Regions from separate parts of the Halomonas sp. AOP12-B1-6 genome, predicted to be linked through region 3. Evidence: predicted binding sites of a transcription regulator. Region 3 holds the regulator's gene; each other region holds the start of a gene.
The links. Region 3 encodes PhoB, which activates phosphate uptake and scavenging genes when phosphate is short. Its sites were predicted from a motif close to TGTCATANNNNTGTCANA; they were not measured.
Positions count from the first base shown of each region.

Region 1: a site for PhoB is predicted at 3,388-3,405, ahead of ACT3TR_RS03580 (CYTH domain-containing protein). Genes of this name have one in related genera too.
Region 2: a site for PhoB is predicted at 3,408-3,425, ahead of ACT3TR_RS06650 (PhoX family protein). Genes of this name have one in related genera too.

Region 1 covers NZ_JBQSYK010000001.1:794,342-799,103, forward strand. The annotation lists gene argA (amino-acid N-acetyltransferase) at 1-1,095, opposite strand, end outside; gene ACT3TR_RS03570 (inorganic phosphate transporter) at 1,332-2,597, opposite strand; gene ACT3TR_RS03575 (TIGR00153 family protein) at 2,608-3,288, opposite strand; gene ACT3TR_RS03580 (CYTH domain-containing protein) at 3,426-4,325, shown strand; gene ACT3TR_RS03585 (ion transporter) at 4,373-4,762, shown strand, end outside.
Region 2 covers NZ_JBQSYK010000002.1:287,752-292,513, forward strand. The annotation lists gene ACT3TR_RS06640 (LysR family transcriptional regulator ArgP) at 1-452, opposite strand, end outside; gene ACT3TR_RS06645 (LysE/ArgO family amino acid transporter) at 562-1,164, shown strand; gene ACT3TR_RS06650 (PhoX family protein) at 1,209-3,344, opposite strand; gene hemP (hemin uptake protein HemP) at 3,589-3,768, shown strand; gene ACT3TR_RS06660 (TonB-dependent receptor domain-containing protein) at 3,877-4,762, shown strand, end outside.
Region 3 covers NZ_JBQSYK010000002.1:664,182-668,943, reverse strand. The annotation lists gene ACT3TR_RS08410 (NAD(P)/FAD-dependent oxidoreductase) at 1-691, opposite strand, end outside; gene ACT3TR_RS08405 (chorismate--pyruvate lyase family protein) at 838-1,377, shown strand; gene ubiA (4-hydroxybenzoate octaprenyltransferase) at 1,413-2,303, shown strand; gene phoB (phosphate regulon transcriptional regulator PhoB) at 2,415-3,104, shown strand; gene phoR (phosphate regulon sensor histidine kinase PhoR) at 3,107-4,393, shown strand; gene ACT3TR_RS08385 (hypothetical protein) at 4,701-4,762, shown strand, end outside.

The DNA.
Region 1 (4,762 bases), on a different contig from region 3:
GCTGTCGTGTACCGCCACACAGGCCAGTTCGGCAATGCGCGTATCGGGGAACACATGTAGCGCCGCGCAGCCAATCACCATGCCGTCGCGCTCAATGACCATGTAATCATCAATGTCGTGCTCTAGGCGTTCTCTTGAGCGCGCAACCAGCATACCGCGGCGCTCTAATGGCTCTAGCAGCTCCAGTAAGCCCGTCACATCGTTGAGCGTGGCCGGGCGCAGCTGTTCGTAGCGATGCTGAGTAATCATGGTGCCCACGCCGTCGCGAGTGAAAAGCTCGCCCAGCAAAGCGTCATGGTTGCGCCAGGAAAGGAGATGCGTGCGCGCTACACCCTGCCGTGCCGCCGTGCAGGCGGCCTGTAAATGGCGGGCTAATTCACTGCCTGGCAATGCGGCGTTTAAACGCGGTTCCGCTTCTGCCGGAGAAAGCTGGCGCAGCAGTGCCCCACACTCATCATCTAAGCCTTCGGATTCACCGAGCAGAATCAGCTTATCGGCCTTTAGCGCCACGGCGGCGTGCTGGGCGACTTCGGCGGCATCCAGATCAAACACCTCGCCCGTACTTGAAAAACCCAGCGGTGGCAGCAGCACTAACGAGCCCTTCTCCAGCAGGCCTTCAATGGCGCTGGCCCGCACGCGACGCACTTCCCCGCCATGGTCAAAGTCCACACCTTCTCTTACGCCGAGCGGTTTGGCGGTCACGAGATTGCCAGAGATCACGCTAAGCTCAACGCCGTGCAGCGGCGTGCTGGGCAGCCCAAGGGAAAGCCGCGCTTCTAACCACAGCCGTTGGTGCGCGGCGACTTGCTCCACGTGCATCATCACGGCGCGGTCGGCGACCCAGCGGCCATCAATACGCGTGGGCTCAACGCCCGCCGTCGTTAAGGCTTCCTGTACCTGAGGGCGAGTGCCAAACACCACTACCAAGCGCACGCCCAGCGTATGCAGTAGCGCTAAATCTTGAATCAGCTGCTCCCCGCGGCCAGAGGCCATCGCTTCGCCTTCAATTAAGATGACAAAGGTTCGCCCCCGGTGCGCATTAATGTAGGGGGAAGCGTTACGAAACCAATCAACAAAGGGGAAGCGCGTATCCAAGGGCCGCTCTCCGGCAGCAGGTGAAAGAAACAGGCTGTTATCACGTTCAACTGAGCTACTTTAACAGAGCATAAAAAACAGCGGCACCTTCAATTGCATATCTGCTAATTCTCATGCAGATCGCGATGAAGAGTGCCGCCGTTATTTTCATACCTGCTTGGCTGATTTAGCCGAGCCGATTTACCAGAACCAAGCTAGTAGAACCAAGTTAATAAGACCAAGCTAGTAGAGCCGGCCTAGCCGAACATGCCTTTAAACATAAAGAAGAACAAAATAGCCAGGCCTGCGCCCGCGGGCAACGTAATCAGCCACGAAATAGCAATGGTGCCAATCACACGCAGGTTAAGAGCGGCCATGCCGCGCGCTAAACCAACCCCCAGCACAGCGCCAACCAGGGTATGCGTCGTCGAGATAGGCAAGCCGGTACCCGAGGCCAATACGACGGTACTTGCGGCAGCCAGGGTGGCGGCAAAACCTCGGCTTGGGGTGAGTTCGGTAATGCCGGTACCCACTGTCGCAATCACTCTGTGACCGTAGGTCACAAGGCCTACCACGATCCCCGCACCGCCCAACATAAGCACCCACCAGGGCACTAACGCAGCACTGTCGATCACGCCGTCGCTACGTACAACGCTAATGACTGCGGCCAGAGGGCCCACTGCGTTCGCTACGTCATTCGAGCCGTGCGCAAACGCCATTGCACAAGCGGTAAAGATCATCAGCACGCCAAACACGCGTTCAACGTTAGCGTAGCCAAAGTGGTCGTTCGCATTTTGCTCGAACTTAATGCGGCGCTGCATAACGATGCCCAGGCCCATAATGGCGATGCCGAGCACAATCGAAAGCAACAAGCTTTGCCCAAAGCTGAGGTTCAAACCTACGTGCGACAAGCCTTTGGTCAGCGTGACCATCGAGACAATAAAGCCCACCAGGAAAACGTAACCGGGTACGTAGCGCTTAGCCGCTGCAAGCGGGTCGCTGCTTTCAAAAATCAGATGCTGAACAGACTTAAAGAGGACATAGGCGATGGTACCCGCGAGCAGCGGCGAGATGAGCCAGCTAGAGGCAATTTGACCTACCTTGCCCCACGCCACCGCATCAACCCCCAGACCCACCGCGCCAAAACCGACGATAGCGCCCACAATAGAGTGCGTGGTAGACACCGGCCAGCCGCGTGCTGAAGCAATCAACAACCAAATGGCGGCAGCTAACAGTGCCGACAACATGCCGTAAACTAATAGCTGAGGATTGGCTTCCAATAATTCGGGGTCAAGTATCCCACCGCGAATGGTGGCGGTGACTTCACCACCGGCGAGCCATGCGCCTAGAAACTCAAAGATAACGGCAATAAGAATGGCTTGCTTGATGGTGATCGCTTTCGACCCCACCGAGGTTCCCATGGCATTGGCTACATCGTTCGCACCAACGCCCCAAGCCATAAAGAAGCCGAACAAACAGGCCAGGATAATGAAGATTTCACCGTGCTGGGCAATAATCAGCATACAAGTCCCCTTAGCGGGCTGTCAGAATCTGTAAGCGGCTACCCACGCGCTCGGCGCGGTCAGATAATTCACCCACCCATTCAATGATTTTATAAAGAAAAATCACATCGACGGGTGGCAGCTGACTTTCAAGCGCGAACAGTTGGCGACGAATAGTCACCTGCTGGTCATCGGCCTGGTGTTCGAGAATATGCAGTTCACGGATCATTCGATGCATGACATCAGCGACGTTACGTCCAAAGCCTGACTCAAGCAGATCTTTGAGCTCTTCCAATGCCTGACGGGCTTGCGCAACACAAGCAACGCTTGTGCGGATATAATCGCGCATCGGTTCAGCCAGCTCATCCGGCACACGCATTTTACGGCCCATCATAATGCCGGTAATGTCGCGCACCTTATTGGCGATTTTGTCCTGTACGCTAATGAGATCAAGCAGATCAGACCGCGACACCGGTAAAAACATGGTGTTGGGCAGGTTCAATCGCAACTCAGTTTTCAGCGTATCAGCGTCATGCTCTAAGCGGGTGACGTTTTCGCGCAGCTCAGCCGCTTTGATCCAGTCGTCTGCCAGGGTTGCTTCGAAAAACGGCAACAGCTGGTCGGCACATTCGTTTGCCTTGACGATATGGGCCAATAACGGCTGGAATGGCGAGCGGCCAAACATCGAAGAAAAAGGATTGGAGGTAACCATAATGCCTTTTAGCCTGTTTTCGGAAAGCCTGGAAATGGCGGCGCCAGTATAAAGAGTGCGCTCGCCGCCGTCATGAAAAGTTCATAAATGTAATCAAATATTCATCTATATGTCACGATAGCGAGGTGGCGATTGCCATGAAAACCCCCATTCCTCTAGAAGTAGAGATTAAGCTGGCGCTCCCCCCCACGGGGCCGGCTGCGCTAAGCCAACACCCGCTTCTCGCTTCAGTTCCCGTATCTCAACACGCATTGGCCAACATCTATTTCGATACCCCGACAAACGATCTAGCCAAAGCGCGCATTGCCGTTCGCCTGCGCGAAATCGATGGTAACGTGCTGCACACTGTCAAAACAGCAGGCCAAGGTAGCGGCGGGCTTTCTCAACGCCAAGAGTGGGAGTGGCAAGCTCCCGGCCCGCAGCTAGACCTCACGGCGCTTGCCAAGCTGCCCCCTTTTCAAGGCGAGCTTGCGCAGGCGCTGCCCTCACTCGTTCCGACGTTACGCACTGACTTCACGCGGCGCTGCTGGCAGTTAACCAGCGGCCTTTCAAGCATCGCTGCAACCGAGACTGACAACCATATTGAGCTGGTATTGGATCAAGGCGAGATTATTAGCGGTAGCTACCGCACACCTATCTGTGAAATAGAGCTTGAGTTAAAAAGGGGCGAACCAGAGGCGCTGTGGACATTAGCACTAGCACTTGCTGAGCAGGTTCCTCTGCGCCCATCAGACAGCAGCAAAGCAGCGCGCGGTAATATGCTAAGTGCCCAGCACTGGCCGTTACCCGACGCGCAAACCCCGGCGCAATGGCTGCACCGCGCCACGCTGGCGCTAGATGCCTACCATGACAGCCAGCAAGCAAGCTTTCTAGCAAAAGCCCATCAGGCTATCAACACGCTGGCGGAACATCCTGAGTTAGATGCCCTTGCACGCACTTATGCCCTGGCACTGCCGAGCGCCCTGGACGCCCAAGGCCAGCCACAGGCCGCTTACGGCAGCGCGGCGTTAGCACTCGCCTATCGCTTGGCGTACTAAACCGCGCTACGCTAGCGCTGAATGAGTGCCCACTTCAGGATGACGCAATGAATTTTCACCTAACGCCAGCCACGGAAGGCCTGCGTAGCCGCCTGTTTCATATCATATTCGAGTCCGACACACCGGGGGCGAAAGCATTTGATATCGCCTTGATTGTGGCCATTTTGGTGAGCGTCGCGGTAATTCTGCTGGGCAGCATTGAAATTTATGCTGAGCGCTACGGGGACATATTTTTCTACACGGAATGGGTCCTGACGCTGCTGTTCAGCATTGAGCTGCTCGTTCGCATCTATTGCCTGGAACGTCCTCTTCTCTACCTCAAAAGCTTTTATGGAATCGTCGATTTAATTGCGATTTTACCTACTTGGCTCGTTCTTTTAGTACCCGGCGCCCACGCACTGGTGATTGTGCGGCTACTACGAGTACTACGTATTTTC
Region 2 (4,762 bases), 380 kb from region 3:
ACCGGGCGCTCGGCGGCGCATACGCAGCCCGCTACTTCGCCAGCGCGCATGCGCTTTAATCCCACTTCCTGATCTTCGACTATCAACTCCAGCAGTACGTTTTGATGGGCGCAAAAATCGCCAACCGCCGCCGCCCACCACGTCGCCAAACTGTCAGCGTTGATCGCTAAACGTAGACGCTCCGGCATGGCGTCATCGAGCATTGGCACTTGGTCTTGAAGGTCGCGTTCAAGCAAGCGCACCTGCTGCACATGATTGAGCAATCGACGGCCAACATCGGTCGGCGAGGGCGGCGTCGCTCGAATCAGCACAGGCTGGCCAATGCGTGCTTCAAGCAGCTTGATACGCTGAGAGATAGCCGACTGCGACAGCCCCAGCGCTTGTGATCCCCGCTCAAAACCACCCTGCTCGACGACTGCCGCTAACGCCGCCAATAATTTGTAATCAAGCAATTCATTTTCCTAATGGCATATCAGTAATATTCGTTTTCCTTATACACGCAGCGGCAGCACACTTACCAACAATTTTATCAACATTACGTAGGGCGCTATGTGGCAGGGTGTGTGGCAAAGTTATATCAACGGCCTGCTGGTCGCTATCGGTCTAATTATGGCGATTGGTGCTCAGAATGCGTTTGTGCTCTCACAAAGCCTACGCCGTGAATATCATCTAGCCGTAGCGTTGGTATGCATGGTTTGCGACGCGGTGCTGGTAGCCGCGGGTGTATTCGGATTGGCAGGCATATTGATGCAAAGCCCGCTACTGCTCGGCATTGCGCGCTGGGGAGGCATTGCTTTTCTGCTTTGGTACGCAACCCAAGCACTGTGCCGCGCTTGGCGCCCCGTTACGCTTGAGGCAAACGGCACGCAGGCGCGTTCTTTCCACGCGGTGATGCTGGCGACACTGGCCGTGACCCTGCTCAATCCGCATGTTTATCTCGACACGGTCGTGCTGATTGGCTCGCTAGGTGCCCAGCAGCCAGTGCCGAGCGCCTACGCGTTGGGCGCGGCTAGCGGCTCGGCGCTATGGTTTAGCGCGCTAGCCCTGGGAGCTTCCTGGCTAGCACCCTGGCTATCAAAGCCGTTAACCTGGCGACTGATCGATATTGGCGTGGCCATTATGATGGCGACCATTGCCTTTCAGCTGATTGTCGATGGGCTTTAGGGCTATCGCCGAGTAGTTCGACGCTGTGCGCTACAGGGCTGAGGTTACACCCCCACCGGACCACCGTCGCGTTTCTGAATGACCACCGTCGCAGCCCGTGGGCGCACTTGACCGCTGGCGGCAATGGTGGCGTCTTGAACCAGCGCGCCGCCGTCAGCGGGCCAGTTGCCGGGGTGCTGAATATTGATAAACAGTGCGGTTTTATCCGGTGTGGCAAAGATACCAGTGACCTCCGAACCATTAGGCCCTACCGCGAAACGCTTTAGCTGCTGCTGATTACTACTATTAACCACCGGGCCGGTGCCTTGGATATCGCCCAGCCCGTTAGGTACTACCGCAAGCAATTGATCGTTTGTATATTCCGTTAACCCACCATAGCCATTATCGGTTTGAATCCAAAGAATCCCCTGGCCGTCACCACGCTCGTCGAACCACAGCCCATCGGGGCTCGCGAACTGGTTCATTTCGCTCAGGCCAGAGTGGTTATCCACATCGCTTGCCGCGGCACCAAACACAAACACTTCCCAGGTGAAGGCGTTCGGCAAACGGCTTTCGCGCCAGCGGATAATATGCCCCGCTTCGTTATTGGCACGCGGGTTGGACGCATTGGTGGGTGCTGTGCCATAACCAACGCCTAACTGCTCAATGTCGTCACCGGTATTGGTAAACGTCGGCGTGGTTTCTTCGGCGGTACGCTGAGTATTATTAGTCAGCGTGAGGTACACCTCGCCTGATGTAGGATCGACAGCCGCCCATTCTGGCCGGTCCATTGGTGTTGCGCCCATAAAATCCGCCGCATCGCAGGTATTAATGATAATTCCTGCGTGGTCGTCGTCTGCCAAGCCCAGCGCCACGGCTAGCGTGCGGCCATCCTGCGTTGTCGCATCAGGCGTCAGCGCTAGCCAATCACCACTGCCATCGGCATGGAAACGGGCCACATACAGCGTGCCGTTATCCATATATCGACTACCGATAGCCAAGCGGTCGTATTCTTCGCCGGGGCGGTTGGCATCAGCGGGATTCCAGGGGGCGTCAGAGACGTATTTATAGACATACTCATTGCGCGAATCATGTCCAGAGTAGTAAACCACCGGCTGACCGGCTTCCAGCTTGCCCAGCCAGCAGCCTTCATGGCGAAAACGACCCAGTGCCGTGCGCTTAACGGCGAGCGCATCGCTATACGGGTCCACTTCTACCTGATAGCCAAACGAGCGCGCCTCGTTGCGATAATCGTCAGCCGCGTGTTCACCTCGTGGAGTAATATCGAAACGGCCAAACTCATCGTTGTCCTCAGAGGCATCACCTGCCGAGGTATCCCAGCCATAGCGGCTTTTATCGGTAGGAATACCGATGCGCGCATCGTCCTGGAAACGTTCACCACGGTTAACGAAAATATCCGGCCAGTTCTCTTCGCAGGCAATATAGGTGCCCCAGGGAGTAACACCGTTGCCACAGTTATTGTTGGTGCCACGGGTCTGCATCCCCGACGGTGAAAACTGCGTTTTGACGTAGTCGCTGCCGGCGACGGGGCCTGCGATTTCCATCACCGTTGCGCTGGTAAAGCGGCGGTTATAAGACGAGCCCGGCACATGCGCCCAGTGGCCGTTGGCATCTTTTTCGACCTCAACCAGGGTGACACCATGGGCATTGATTTCGGTGCGTGACTCATCGGCGGGCCGCTTACCGCTTTCTGCATTAGTCGGACCACCCTGAGGTGCCCACAGCGCTTCTTGATCGATATATTCATTGTTAAGCGCCAGCACAAATCGACGCGAGGCGTTATCGGCATCCAGCGCAAACCCTGCCATGCCGTCATGGTGCATGCCCACACTCACAGCCTGGCGATCAGGCGTCATCGGCTGGTCAGCCTGCCAGGTATCGGCAGCGCTGAGCGGCGTACCCCAGGGTACTAGCACCTGTGCCACATAGCCTTCTGGCACCACTATCGCGTCAGTCAGTGAACCGTGTACGGCTTCGAAGGCCAGCGTCAGCGGTGTTTTTTGCGTGCCGTTTGAGGCAAGTGCCTGAGCGGCGCCACCAAAACTCAGCATTGAGGCCGCCGCCATGCTCAAGCCGCCACGCATCACATCGCGCCGAGATACATGTTTTGCCAATACCGCTGCGAAAGGTTCATTGCGGCTTGGGTTAAGCAGACGATGATCTTCGATCTCTTTACTCATGTTGGGTCTCCCTCGTATCGTTTTAAGCTAACGATTGAATTTCAAGAGACTTTAACTGAGCAAAATGACAGCGCGATGACGGTCTGCCTGCCTGTATATAGGTAAATTAAAGACACCTTTTGGCACAGTTGCTGCCATTAATCGCATGATGACAAGCGTTTACCTCCCAAAGCCTATTGAGTAGCATTCTCAACTCTGTTAAATTAACGCTAATAGTTATCATTAACACAGGAGTCATCATCGCATGCAGTTTCCCGACAAGGGCGCTGAGCAACGCCATGCGCCAGTAGTGGCGCCTATAGCGGCGCGTGAAGTGGATAGCAAAGAGCTGCTGGGAAGCGCTGGTCAGCTGATTATTCATCATGAACAAAGACGCTATATCTTGCGTCGCACCAAAAGTGGCAAGTTAATCCTTAACGCATAAGCACACCCTAATTTTAAAAACTAATACAGCAACAGCCAGCCATATTGCAGCCTAACTGCACTCAGCCAGCGATGTCTTCCACCTCTCTTTGTTGGAACTATCCGGCTCATGAAATACACATGCGCGTTCAGCGGCCTTTGCCTCACTTTTTCCCCTCTACTCGCCGCTTTTGCAGACGATGCTGAACTTAATCCGGTAACGGTGACGGGCACTCGCGCGCCGACGGACCTCTCTCGGGCACCGCTGATTATCGACATCATTAACCGCAATGATGCGGTGCTAGCAACGGCTAGCCGAGTGGAAGACATCCTTAGCCGCCAGCCGGGTCTGCATGTCGCTGGCCAGGGACGCCGCAACGGTCAGACGTTGAGTATGCGTGGTTTTGGTCGCTCAGGCGTGCTGATACGTTTAGACGGCGTGCGGCAGGATATTTCGACGGGCCATGTCGGCAACTTTTTCCTCGACCCTGGCTTAATTCAGGAAGTACAGGTAGCTCGCGGCGCCCTCTCCAGCTTATACGGCAGCAATGCGATGGGGGGTGTGGTCAGCTTTACGAGCGTTGATGCCGATGACCTGCTGGCACCTGGCGAAGATAGCGGCGTACGCCTTTCCGTTGGTGGCGCCACCGCTAGCGATGAATTACGCGGCAGCCTAACGGCCTTTGGCCGCCGCGATACCGCCAACGGCAAGGTGGATGGCTTATTTTCAGTCGGCCGCAGTGAGTCTGGCGATATTCGGCGCGCCGGTGGCGATCAAGCAGAGGAAGACGCCACCCTCAACAGCCTACTGTTAAAAGGCGGTTGGGAGCCAAACGACGACCAGCGGGTATTTATCAGTTGGCAGCATTACGACGAGCGCGCAACCCAGCCTGCCAACCCTCAGCAGCTTTCAACAGATGCCAGCAGCCCACTGCGTGACCGCGATGTTGAGAGCAATAACGTGCAGCTTGGCCATCGCTGGCAGCCTGGCGCCGCGACCGAGATCACCTCGCGGC
Region 3 (4,762 bases):
ATTCAATGGTGCGGCCTAAATAAAGTCGGATACCCGCGTCGCTGAACGCATCGCCTAAGGCGTGACCTAATGGCGGCGGTAACAGACGCGCAAGCAGATTACCTTCGGGGGCAATGATGGACACTGGGTGGCCGCTGGCGTGAAGGTCGTTAGCGAACTCACAGCCGACTAGCCCGGCCCCCACAATGGCTACCCGTGAATGTCCGTGACTTAACGCCTGATGAAAGCGGCGATAGTCGTCCAAATCGTTGACCGTAAAACAGCGTGAAGCAACGCTAGGCTCGCTGCTAAAAGGCATTCGAGGTGCCGCTCCGGTCGCTAACACCAATGTTTCATAGCTCAGCCGCTCTTGCCCTGGCGCATTGCCTAAAAGCACCGCATGGTTATCCACATCCAGTGCGTTGACATGGGTGTGGGTAACTACTCGGGCGTTTAGCTCTTCGCCAAGCTCTGCGGCGCTTCGCTGAGCTAATTTCTCGGGCGCTAACCCTTTACTAAAGCCGGTAGAAAGCAGGGGTTTGCTGTAATCGTCGCCGCTGTCAGCGCTGATCAGCGTGATAGAGCGTGTGTCGCCCTGCCGTCGCAGTGCACGAGCAAGACCTATGCCTGCCATCCCCGTGCCAATAATCACCAGCGCAGCGCGAGACGATAGCGGTGTCGTTGACATTATCTGTGTATATGATGCGGGCATGCAGACATCCAAAAGGTCGCTAAAAGAGTTATTGAAAGAGTTATTGAAAAAGCTGCTGAAACCAAAGCCTGTTAGAGCGTCATGTTACACTAGCTGCTCCCGTTATTGCCCTGGAGAACTCGGTGACATCACCCGCTGGCCGGCAAATGTATCTCTTTCCACGCTGGCGCCCCGTCCATGCGGCGCGCCCCGCGATGAGCTCTCCATGGTGGCAGTGGGTAGCCTCCACCGATTCGTTAACCGCTCGTTTAACAGCCGCAGGCGGTGGCAAGCCTTTTCGGGTGCGTTTACTGCGCCAAGGTGTGGGATGGCCGCTGCCCGATGAAGCCCAGGCGCTGGGGATTGGCCCTAAACGCTATGCATGGCTGCGTGAAGTAGCGCTGTGTTTAGATGAAACGCCGTGGGTGGTCGCGCGCTCAGTAGCGCCGTTGACACAGCTAAAAGGCCAGCGTTTAGATCGTTTGGGCGAGCGTTCGTTAGGCAGCTGGTTATTTCGCCAGCCAGACTTAGTGCGAGGGCCATTAGAGGCGACAACACAACGCCCGCCTTTTGCTAGCCTACATGGGGTCGAGCAGGATTGTAGCTGGGGCCGCCGCTCCGTATTTACGCATGGTGGCCTGTCGTTATTGGTACAAGAGTACTTTTTGCGGGCAATGGCGGATGACCTTGATCTGCCTTCGCGCTAGGCTAGCAGCTGCGTTTTCTTTTTCGTGAGGTAAGCATGGATCGTTCACTGTTGCGGCCGAAGGGATTGGCTCGCGTGGCAGACTTTTTACAGCTGATGCGCTTGGATCGGCCCATAGGCACGTGGCTATTAATGTGGCCCGCTCTTTGGGCGCTATGGATTGCCGCGCAGGGCGTGCCGGGGCGCAATGTGCTGCTTATTTTTGTTGCCGGCGTTTACGCCATGCGTGCCGCAGGCTGCGTGGTGAATGACTATGCCGACCGTCATTTTGATGGGCATGTAAAGCGCACTAAAAATCGTCCTCTAGCCACCGGTCGTATTAGCGAAACCGAGGCCCAGCTGCTGTTTATCGCATTGATCGCGATATCCTTCATTTTGGTGCTGCTGACCAATTGGTTCACGGTGATGCTCTCGCTGGGTGGCGTGCTGCTAGCGATTATTTATCCGTTTATGAAGCGCTATACCAACCTTCCTCAGGTCGTGCTGGGCGCCGCCTTTGCTTGGGCGATCCCCATGGCGTTTGGCGCTGTGCTGGGCTATGTCCCGCTGGAGGCTTGGCTATTGTTTTTTGCTAATGTGGTTTGGACCGTGGCGTACGATACCCAGTACGCCATGGTGGACCGCGACGATGATTTAAAAATCGGTATTAAATCGACAGCCGTGCTGTTTGGTAATGCGGACCGCGTCATTATTGCTTTATTACAAGTGGTGACGTTGCTGCTATTAGCATGGGTAGGGTGGCGAGTGGGTCTAGGCGGTTTTTTCTGGTTAGGACTCGCGGGAATGGCGGCCACTTTTCTGCATCAGCAGCGGTTAATTTTTCACCGTGCCCGAGATGCGTGCTTTCAGGCGTTCCTCAATAATTTTTGGTCAGGTTTGTTTATTTTCGCGGGTATTGCGCTAAGTTGGTGGCCTGTGGCGGGCTAATAATCGCCGCTGTCATGTAACTGTCATCAAGTCATGGTGTTATCGTCATCGATATGTCATTGAGCTATTTTTCATTGAATTAGCTCTCTTTGCACCCCTTGAGGCTCTGGTATGACTGCCAAGACCGTTTTGATTGTCGATGATGAGGCGCCGATCCGCGAGATGATTGCGGTAGCGCTGGAAATGGCTGACTATCGCGTGCTCGAAGCGGATAACGCTCAGGATGCTCATGCTTTGATCGTCGACCACCAGCCTGATTTACTGCTGCTTGATTGGATGATGCCTGGCACCAGCGGTATCGAGCTTGCTAGGCGCTTAAAGCGCGAAGAAGCCACTGCTGAGATTCCCATTATTATGCTGACCGCTAAAGGCGAAGAAGATAATAAGATTCAGGGGCTTGAAGCCGGTGCTGATGACTATATTACCAAGCCTTTTTCGCCTCGCGAGTTGGTGGCACGGCTTAAAGCCGTTTTGCGTCGTGCAACGCCGCGTGGTGTTGAAGATCCCGTAGAGGTTAATGGACTGCTGCTTGATCCGGTGAGTCATCGCGTCAGCTCCGATGGTAAGGCGCTTGAGATAGGCCCAACGGAATATCGTCTGCTGCAGTTCTTTATGACACACCAGGAGCGCGCTTACACACGTAGCCAGCTGCTTGATCAAGTGTGGGGTGGCAACGTGTACGTTGAAGAGCGCACGGTAGATGTACATATTCGCCGGTTGCGTAAAGCGCTAGGCGAAACCCATCAAAATCTGATTCAAACGGTTCGGGGCACCGGTTACCGTTTCTCTTCACGGGTATAAATGTGCGCCTATGGAGCCGTGAACTGTGGCAACTGGCCTGGCTCGCCACGCTGGGGACAAGCATTGGCTGGCTATTGGATGCAGCGGGGCTGGGGCTGGCTTCTGGACTGGCAGTGTATCTGTTTTATCACTTGCGGCAGCTGCGCGCGCTGTATCGATGGCTAACCCTGCAACCCCATGATGAACCACCTGCTGCCCAGGGGATATGGGGCGAACTGTTTGATCGCTTATATCGCTATCAAAAAAGCCAGCGCATTACACAAAGTCGGCTGCGTGCCACTTTGGCGCGTATTCAAGAGTCGTCAGAGGCGATGCGCGATAGCGTCGTTATGCTTGACCGCCACGGAGATTTAGAGTGGTGGAACAGCGCTGCAACCACGATGCTTGGGCTGCAGACGGCCCACGACCGTGGCCAGCACATTACCAATTTACTCCGCGATCCGGGCTTTATAAGCTACTTCAACGCCCGCCACTATAGTGAACCGCTAACGCTAACATCGCCCATTGATGAGCGATGCATTCTGCAGTACCAAATTACCCTGTACGGCGACGATGAGCGGCTAGTGATGGCGCGAGATATCACGCGTCTGCATCGTCTGGAGCAGATGCGCCGCGATTTTGTGGCCAATGTATCCCACGAGCTGCGTACCCCTCTCACCGTGCTTTCTGGCTATTTAGAAACCTATGGCGATCTTGCCGAGCAGCTACCTCCGCGCTTAGGTAAAGGTATTCAGCAAATGCAGGAGCAGACGCAGCGAATGCAGAACCTGGTCAATGACCTATTGCTGCTGTCCCGGTTAGAAATTGACCAAAGTGGTAAGGATCATCAGCCGTTGTCGCTGGGCCCTTTGCTACAGAGTGTTCGTGAGGATGCGCTAGCGCTATCGGATCAGCGGCATACCATCACTATTGCGCTTGACAGCAAGGCACGTCTGCTAGGAAGCGAGCAGGAAATGCGCAGCGCGATTTCTAATCTCGCGTTTAACGCTGTTCGCTACACGCCGCCAGGGAGCCACATCACGTTGCGCTGGAAAGATAACCAAGCTGGCGGAGCCTGTATTGACGTTGAGGACAACGGCGAGGGAATTGATCCTGTGCACATCCCTCGGCTGACCGAACGCTTCTACCGCGTTGATAAAGGGCGTAGCACGACGACGGGCGGTACTGGTTTGGGCTTGGCAATTGTCAAACACGTGCTGCTACGCCATGATGCTCAGCTATTGATTGAATCTCACCCGGGTAAGGGTGCTTTATTCCGCTGTACATTCTCCGCTTCGCGCCTTAGCTAGCCCTAAAATGCCTGCTGCACAATATTTGTAGAAGTGTGCAATATTGGCATGTAAGATTGGTAAAACTTTACTCATGTGTCATTTTTACACACTATTTGGGTGCGCTTTATCGCTAATTAAGATTTATTTCGTAATCTTATTTTTTATAAGTTTTTGATAATTATTGTTTTTATTTTATTATATTAGATTTTGGCATGTCTGCTGCAGCGAATATAAGCAAGTAAGAGAGATGACCGCAGGAATTGCTGGCTGAACTTAGCCTTTCTTTCTTACGTTAAGCGGTTTAAACAGCGATCGGAGGTGGAATATGATGTCCAAGGAATTACTCAAGAAAGCTGGCATTCTAGGTTTAACGTTTGGCTTGATGGC